2 linked regions of the Pseudoduganella albidiflava genome follow. The protein of the gene in region 1 interacts with the protein of each later gene in a pairwise test. Links are inferred from orthologs where the notes say so. Each region holds a gene or a part of one and is shown in the gene's direction. Other genes may lie near its edges.

The links.
Region 2: the proteins of EYF70_RS23165 (region 1) and kdsB interact in binary tests that used the Escherichia coli proteins (3 or more experiments, as listed by UniProt). The link is inferred for Pseudoduganella albidiflava from one-to-one orthologs.

Annotation. Positions count from the first base shown.
Region 1 is NZ_CP036401.1:5,589,973-5,594,145, forward strand. The notes cover bases 706-3,526. They hold EYF70_RS23165 (TetR/AcrR family transcriptional regulator), read left to right. Parts: upstream 706-1,723; coding sequence 1,724-2,329; downstream 2,330-3,526. Other genes in these bases: EYF70_RS23155 (type 1 glutamine amidotransferase domain-containing protein), read left to right, coding at 706-780; EYF70_RS23160 (alpha/beta fold hydrolase), read left to right, coding at 902-1,660; EYF70_RS23170 (aldehyde dehydrogenase family protein), read left to right, coding at 2,467-3,526. In the rest of the region: more of EYF70_RS23155, read left to right, coding at 100-705; more of EYF70_RS23170, read left to right, coding at 3,527-3,939; EYF70_RS23175 (MFS transporter), read left to right, coding at 4,015-4,173. UniProt on the Escherichia coli protein: Involved in response to both electrophiles and reactive chlorine species (RCS). Represses the transcription of the nemRA-gloA operon by binding to the NemR box.
Region 2 is NZ_CP036401.1:5,071,970-5,075,643, reverse strand. What follows is about bases 1-2,998. They hold kdsB (3-deoxy-manno-octulosonate cytidylyltransferase), read left to right. Parts: upstream 1-1,122; coding sequence 1,123-1,875; downstream 1,876-2,998. Other genes in these bases: EYF70_RS20995 (sodium-translocating pyrophosphatase), read left to right, coding at 2,883-2,998; adk (adenylate kinase), read left to right, coding at 1,999-2,655; EYF70_RS21010 (Trm112 family protein), read left to right, coding at 861-1,037; lpxK (tetraacyldisaccharide 4'-kinase), read left to right, coding at 1-880. Also shown: more of EYF70_RS20995, read left to right, coding at 2,999-3,674. UniProt on the Escherichia coli protein: Activates KDO (a required 8-carbon sugar) for incorporation into bacterial lipopolysaccharide in Gram-negative bacteria.

The DNA of each region.
Region 1 (4,173 bases):
TGCAGGAAACAAACGATCCGCACCATTGACACCAACCTGTCGCGCTTGCATACTTACAAGACGACCGGTCTAATCGAAAACCTACTTTGGAGCAACACCATGAAAAAAGTCCTGATGGTCCTCACCTCGCACGATCAACTCGGCAACACCGGCCGCAAGACCGGCTTCTGGCTCGAAGAGCTGGCGGCGCCCTACTACGCCTTCAAGGATGCCGGCGTCGAAGTCGTGCTGGCTTCGCCGCTGGGTGGCCAGCCGCCGCTGGACCCGAAAAGCAACGAACCATCGTTCCAGACCGACCTGACGCGCCGCTTCGAAGCCGATGCCGCGGCCAACGCGCAGCTGGCTTCCACGCTGCGCCTGGACAGCGTCGACCAGGGCCAGTTCGACACCGTGTTCTACCCGGGCGGCCACGGCCCGCTGTGGGACCTGGCGGAAGACCGCCATTCGATCGCGCTGATCGAATCGTTCCTGGCCGCGGCCAAGCCGGTCGCCCTGGTCTGCCATGCGCCCGGCGTGCTGCGCCACGTGAAGACGCCGGCCGGCCGCCCGCTGGTCGAAGGCAAGAAGGTGACCGGCTTCACCAATACCGAAGAAGAAGGCGTGGGCCTGACCAACGTGGTGCCGTTCCTCGTCGAGGATGAGCTCAAGGCCAAGGGCGGCGTGTATTCCAGCGGTCCGGACTGGGGCTCGTACGTGGTCCGCGACGGCTTGCTGATCACCGGCCAGAACCCGGCCTCGTCGGCCGAAGCCGCGGCGCTGCTGCTCGAGCAACTGGCCTGATGCGCCGATGCGGCGAGGCGCCCTTCCCCAGCGGAAGCGCCGCGCCGGCATCCGGCACCGCCCCTGAAGTACACACGTTGTTGAAGCATCCCGTCATCCCTCACTTACCTGGAGCCTAGTCATGAACAAACTGAACCGCATCGTTACCGCACTCGCCCTGTCGTTCGCCGCCGTCGGCGCGCAGGCCGCCGCACCCGCCCCCGTCAAGAACGTCGTGCTGGTGCACGGCTTCTTCGCCGACGGCTCCGGCTGGAAAGGCGTGGCCGACATCCTCACTCGCGACGGTTTCAACGTCACCGTCGTGCAACAGCCGGAAACCTCGCTGGCCGACGACGTGAAAGCAACGACGCGGGCGATCGATGCCCGGCAGGGCGACAGCATCTTGGTCGGCCACAGTTATGGCGGCGTGGTGATCACGGAAGCGGGCAACCATCCGAAGGTCGCGGGCCTGGTGTACGTCGCCGCGTTCCTGCCCGATGCCGGTGAAAGCCTGAAGGACCTGGCTGACCGGATCGCGCCGGCCACCAAAGGTATCCAGGCCACGGCGGATGGGCACCTGTACTTCGACCCGGCCCGCTTCCATGCCGATTTCGCGGCGGACCTGCCGGCGGCCGACGCCCGGTTCATGGCGTATTCCCAGGTCATGCCGGCAGTCCAGGCGGCGACCACGCCCGTGTCGCAGGCGGCATGGCGGAGCAAACCGAGCTGGGCGATCATTTCCACGGCCGACCGTACCGTCAGTCCTGAGCTGGAACGCACGATGGCAAAACGCGCGGGCAGCAAGACCGTCGAGATCGATGGCAGCCACGTCGCCTTCATCGCGCATCCCGAACAGGTCGCCAGGGTGATCGAACAGGCAGCGGCCGCGGCCGGCAAATGAGTCAAATCGCGCTTTTTCGGCCCGACTCTAGACGACTGGTCTATTTAGACGTATAGTGCCCCCATGGCTAAAGCACATACCAACGAATCGTCCGACGTCCGCGACAATATCCTTGCGGTCGGGCAGCGCATCATGTCCGGCAAGGGGTTCTCGGCCGTCGGATTGAACGAGATCCTGACGGAAGCAAAGGTACCGAAAGGCTCCTTCTACCACTACTTCGGTTCGAAGGATGCCTTCGGCGAGGCATTACTGTCGAGCTACTTCGAAGACTACCTGGCCGACATCGACACCGTGATGGGCCAGCCCGGCGTGACCATGGCAAAGCGCCTGCTGGACTACTTCGATATGTGGCGCGACAACCAGTCCTTCCTGGATTGCCAGGGCAAGTGCCTGGCGGTCAAGCTCGCCGCGGAAGTGGCCGACCTGTCCGAAGCGATGCGCACGGTACTGAACCAGGGAACCTCGGCGATCATCGCGAAGCTGGCCGATGCCATCGAACAGGGCGTGGCGGAAGGTTCGCTGGCGGTCGACGACAGCCCGAAGCGGATCGCCGAAAGCCTGTACCAGCTGTGGCTCGGCGCCAGTGTCATGGTCAAGATCGTGCGCGGTACCGCACCGTTCGATTCGGCCATGGCGGTCACGCGCCAGATGCTGCATTTGGATAACTAAGCTGCCCAGTTTCAACCAATAAGCTGGCCCGGACGGCGGGCCAGTCCCAACACTTCCCGCGAAGTGTTTTTTTAAACCCATGAACTAGTCGACCGGTCTAATTCAACCAGACTGATCCTGATGAAAGAAAGAACGTCATGTCCATTGCAACCTCCCTTCGTACCGCCACCCAAACTGCTCCGCTGTTCGACGGCCCCTATTACCTGAGCATCGGTGGCCAGCTCGCAACGGCCGAGGCCAGTTTCGACGTGTTCAATCCCGCCACCGGCAAGCCGCTGGCCCAGGCACCCGCCGCGAACATCGCCCAGCTCGACGACGCCATCGCCGCCGCCCGGACCGCGTTCAAGTCCTGGTCCATGATCGGCTACGACCGGCGCCAGCAATACCTGGAAGCCTACGCCGACGCCCTCGCCGCGCACCGCGACGAACTGGCCCGCCTGCTCGTGCTGGAACAGGGCAAGCCGCTGAAGACCATGGCCGAGCCCGAAGTCGACCAGGCCATCTCCTGGATCCGCCAGATCGCCGCGCGCCGCATCCCCGTGGAGATCGTCGAGGAGACCGACAGCCATGTCGTCGAACTGCACCACACGCCGCTCGGCGTCATCGGCGCCATCACGCCATGGAATTTCCCCGTTCTGCTGGCCTTGTGGAAGGTTGCGCCGGCGCTCATCACCGGCAATACGATGGTCATCAAGCCGTCGCCCTTCACGCCGCTGACCTCGCTGCGCTTCGGCCAGATCGCCCAGTCGGTCCTGCCGCCGGGCGTGCTGTCGGTGGTGTCCGGGAACGATGAACTGGGGCCGCACATGACGGCGCATCCGGACATCGCCAAGATCAGCTTCACGGGCTCCACGGCCACCGGCAAGCACGTGATCCGCTCGGCGGCGGGGACGATGAAGCGCGTCACGCTGGAACTGGGCGGCAACGACGCGGCCATCGTCATGCCCGATGCCGACTGGGAATCGATCGTTCCCCAGCTGTTCTGGGGTGCCGTGGGCAACTCCGGCCAGTGGTGCGTGGGTATCAAGCGGCTCTACGTGCACCGTTCGTATCACGCGCGCTTCGTCGACGCCTTCGTCGCCTATGCGCGCCGGCAGAAACTGGGCGATGGCCTGGATCCGGAAGTCACCGTGGGGCCGGTGCAGAACCGCATGCAGTTCGAGAAGGTCAGGACCTTCCTCGACGACATCAAGGCCAGGGGCTACAAGGTCGCGCTGGGTGGCGAAGTGGACCCGGACCGTCCCGGATATTTCATCCCGGTTACCGTGGTCGACAACCCGCCGGAGGACTCGATGATCGTGCAGGAAGAACAGTTCGCCCCGATCGTGCCGATCATCGCCTATGACGACATCGACGACGTGGTCGAACGCGCCAACGCCAGCCCGTACGGCCTGGGCGGTTCCGTATGGGGCCGCGACACGCGGGCCGCCGTCGCCGTCGCCAACCGTCTCGAGACCGGCATGGTGTGGGTCAATGAAATTCATACCCAGGGCGTCGACATCCCGTTCGGCGGCCACAAGCAGTCCGGCCTGGGCACGGAACACGGCAGCGAAGGTCGGCAGCTGTTCACCAATCCCAAGACCGTCCTGATCCACAAATCCCGGTCCTGATGCCGTCCATCGATTTCATCCACCACTAAGCAGCGTTCCCGGGCTCCAGACCGGGCACGCCAGGAGAAAAATACCGTGTCCGTCCAATCCACTTCCCCCATCGGCGCGTACCTGTTGGCGCCCCCTGCCGCCGGCGAAGTAACGAGCCGCACCGCGCCAGCGAGCCGCGCCACCCTGTCGATGGCGGCGGCGATCGCCTGCGTGGTGCTGGTCGCGCTGACCCTGCGCCCCGGC
Region 2 (3,674 bases), 520 kb from region 1 along the record:
GCCGGTGCCGGTCATCGTGGTCGGCAACATCTTCATCGGCGGCACGGGCAAGACGCCACTGACGATCTGGCTGGTCGAGCAGCTGCGCGCGCGGGGCATGCGGCCGGGCGTGGTGTCGCGCGGCTTCGGCGGCAAGGGCGATGGACCGCGCCCCGTCACCGCGCTGTCGACGCCGGCCCAGGTGGGCGACGAGCCGGTGCTGATCGCCACCCGCGCCGCGTGCCCGGTGTTCGTCTGCCGCGACCGCGTGGCGGCGGGCCGGGCGCTGCTGGCCGCGCATCCGGAAGTGGACGTGATCGTCACCGACGACGGGCTGCAGCACTATGCCTTGCAGCGCGACGTGGAGGTGGTGCTGTTCGACGGCCGCGGGGTGGGCAACGGCTGGACCTTGCCGGCGGGGCCGCTGCGCGAGCCGCCCTCGCGCCGGCGCGATGTCACCGTCGTCAACGTGCCGGTACTGGCGCCGCAGCTGGCGGCCAGCGTGGGAGGCACGCCATTCCAGATGACCCTTGCCGGCACCGTTGCCGAACGCCTGGCGGACCGCCGCGACCGCGTGCCGCTGGCCCGGATGGGTGGCAAGGGCCGGCTGGTCGCCGCCGCCGGCATCGGCAATCCGCAACGCTTCTTCCGCATGCTGGCCGATGCCGGGCTGGCGTTCGAGGAATTGCCGCTGCCCGACCACCACGATTTCCTCGACCGGCCCTTTGCGCGCGTGGCGGCGGACGCGATCTTGATGACCGAGAAGGATGCAGTAAAATGCGCGCATATCGAAGAACTGAGGGACGATCCGCGGCTGTGGGTCGTCCCCGTCGGCGCGCAGCTCGATGCCGCGCTGATCGCACACATTGTGGAGAAATGCCGTGGAAGCACGTTTGCTTGACATCCTGGTCTGCCCCGTTTGCAAGGGCCCGCTGGAATACGACAAGAAGGCCCAGGAAATGATCTGCCGCGGCGACCGCCTGGCCTATCCGGTCCGCGACGGCATTCCGATCATGTGGGCCGACGAAGCCCGCACGCTGCAGGACACCGCGGAGTGAATGACTGCGAAATCGCCGCAGAGGACATCCGTGCCGCCTGGATTAGCATCCCTCGCATGCGCGCCGACCTGAACATCGAGACACCGTGACCTTTACCGTCATCATTCCCGCGCGGCTGGCGTCGACCCGGCTGCCGAACAAGCCGCTGGCCGACCTGGCCGGCAAGCCGATGGTGGTGCGCGTGGCCGAGCGCGCCGCGCTGTCCGGCGCCGAACGCATCATCGTCGCCACCGACCACCCGTCCATCCTCGACGCCTGCGCCGCGCACGGCATCGCCGCGCTGATGACGCGCGACGATCATCCTTCGGGCACCGACCGCATCGCCGAGGTGGCACGCGCGCTCGGCCTGCCGCCCGGAGCGGTGGTGGTCAACCTGCAGGGCGACGAGCCGCTGATCGATCCGGCGCTGCTGGCCGCGTGCGCCGCGCGCATCGGTGCCGGCGTGCCAATGGCCACCTGCGCGCATCCGCTCCACGATGCCGCCGACTCGTTCAATCCGAACGTGGTGAAAGTGGTGCTGGACAAGGCCGGCCGCGCGCTGTACTTCAGCCGCGCCACGATCCCCTGGGCCCGCGATGCGTTCGCGCAGTCCCGTCCCGCCGTGCTTCCCGCCGGCTATGTGCCATTGCGCCACATCGGCCTGTACGCCTACCGCAACGATTTCCTGCAAGCCTATCCGCTGCTGGAAGTGTCGCCGCTCGAGACCATCGAAGCGCTCGAACAGTTGCGCGTGCTGTGGCATGGCCATCCTATCGCCGTGCACGTCACCGACGCGGCACCGGCACCCGGTGTCGATACCCCCGAAGACCTGGAACGGGTGCGCGCTCACTTCGGCTGAGCGTTTGACGTTTTTGCATCCCAAACGGCCTCCCGAAGTGGCGTTGGGCCGGCGTTTTGTGGTAAGTTTCGTCACTAATGACACACTTACCATCAAACTATTAAAATTGTTTTAGGAATTTTCATGCGTCTCATTCTGTTAGGACCACCCGGCGCCGGCAAGGGCACCCAGGCCAACTTCATCAAGGAAAAATACAACATTCCCCAGATTTCGACCGGTGACATGCTGCGGGCCGCCATCAAGGCCGGTACGGAGATGGGATTGGCAGCCAAGAAAGTGATGGACGCTGGGCAGCTGGTTTCCGACGACATCATCATCGGTCTCGTCAAGGATCGCCTGAAGGAAGCGGACTGCGCCAATGGCTACCTGTTCGACGGCTTCCCGCGCACGATCGCGCAAGCCGACGCCATGAAGGATGCCGGTGTGAAGATCGACTACGTGCTGGAAATCGACGTGCCGGACGAACAGATCATCGAACGCATGGATGGCCGCCGCTGCCATCCCGGCTCGGGCCGCGTGTACCACGTCAAGTTCAATCCGCCCAAGGCCGAAGGCCTGGACGACGTGACCGGCGAGCCGCTGGTGCAGCGCGACGATGACAAGGCCGAGACCGTGAAAAAGCGCCTCGACGTCTACCACAACCAGACCGAAGTGCTGCTCGGCTATTACAACGAGTGGGCCAAATCGGGCGCCACGGAAGCGCCGAAGTACCGCAAGATCGAGGGTGTCGGAGCCGTCGATCAAATCCGCGACCGCGCGTTCGCCGCGCTGGCGGAATAAGAACCCAAAAAACGGACCGGCACGGTCCGTTTTTTTTTGCCGGCCCCCTTTAGGCCGCAGCGACTCCCGGCCGGCCCCGATGGCTGCCCGTTCGTTCGCACAGTTTCGTTCGCATCGTTTCGTTTGCATCGTTTCGTTAGGGACCTGCACAGGCCCCAGCCGCGCCGCGCGGCGTGATGAAGTCCGATTTGCACCATTCGACAACGTTGGTTCACAAAGGGGGACATATGGCAGCAGGTCTGTGGTTTGCGGTGGCATGTGGCGTCATCGCGGTGATATACGGGTTGTATTCGCGCAGCTGGATCCTGGGGCAGGATGCCGGCAACGCCCGCATGCAGGAAATCGCGGCGGCGATCCAGCAGGGCGCCAGTGCCTATCTCGCGCGGCAATACCGCACCATCGCCATCGTCGGCATCATCCTTCTCGTTGTCATCTTCCTGCTGCTCGGCGTGCAGACCGCGCTGGGCTTCCTGATCGGCGCGGTGCTGTCCGGCGCCTGCGGCTTCATCGGCATGAACGTGTCGGTGCGGGCCAACGTGCGCACGGCGCAGGCGGCCACGGTGGGCCTGAACGAAGCGCTCAACGTGGCGTTCAAGGGCGGCGCCATCACCGGCCTGCTGGTGGTGGGGCTGGGCCTGCTGGGCGTGGCGCTGTTCTACGGCATGCTCACTGCATTCGCCAGCAGCGCGTATCCATCGCCCCAGCTGTCGCATCACGACGTGATCAAGCCGCTGATCGGGCTGGCTTTCGGCGCTTCGCTGATCTCGATCTTCGCGCGCCTTGGCGGCGGCATCTTCACCAAGGGCGCCGACGTGGGCGCGGACCTGGTCGGCAAGGTGGAAGCGGGCATCCCCGAGGATGATCCGCGCAATCCCGCCGTCATCGCCGACAACGTGGGCGACAACGTAGGCGATTGCGCCGGGATGGCGGCCGACCTGTTCGAGACCTACGTGGTGACCCTGATCGCCACCATGCTGCTGGGTGCGCTGATGATCGCCGACAGCCCGCGCGAGGCGATC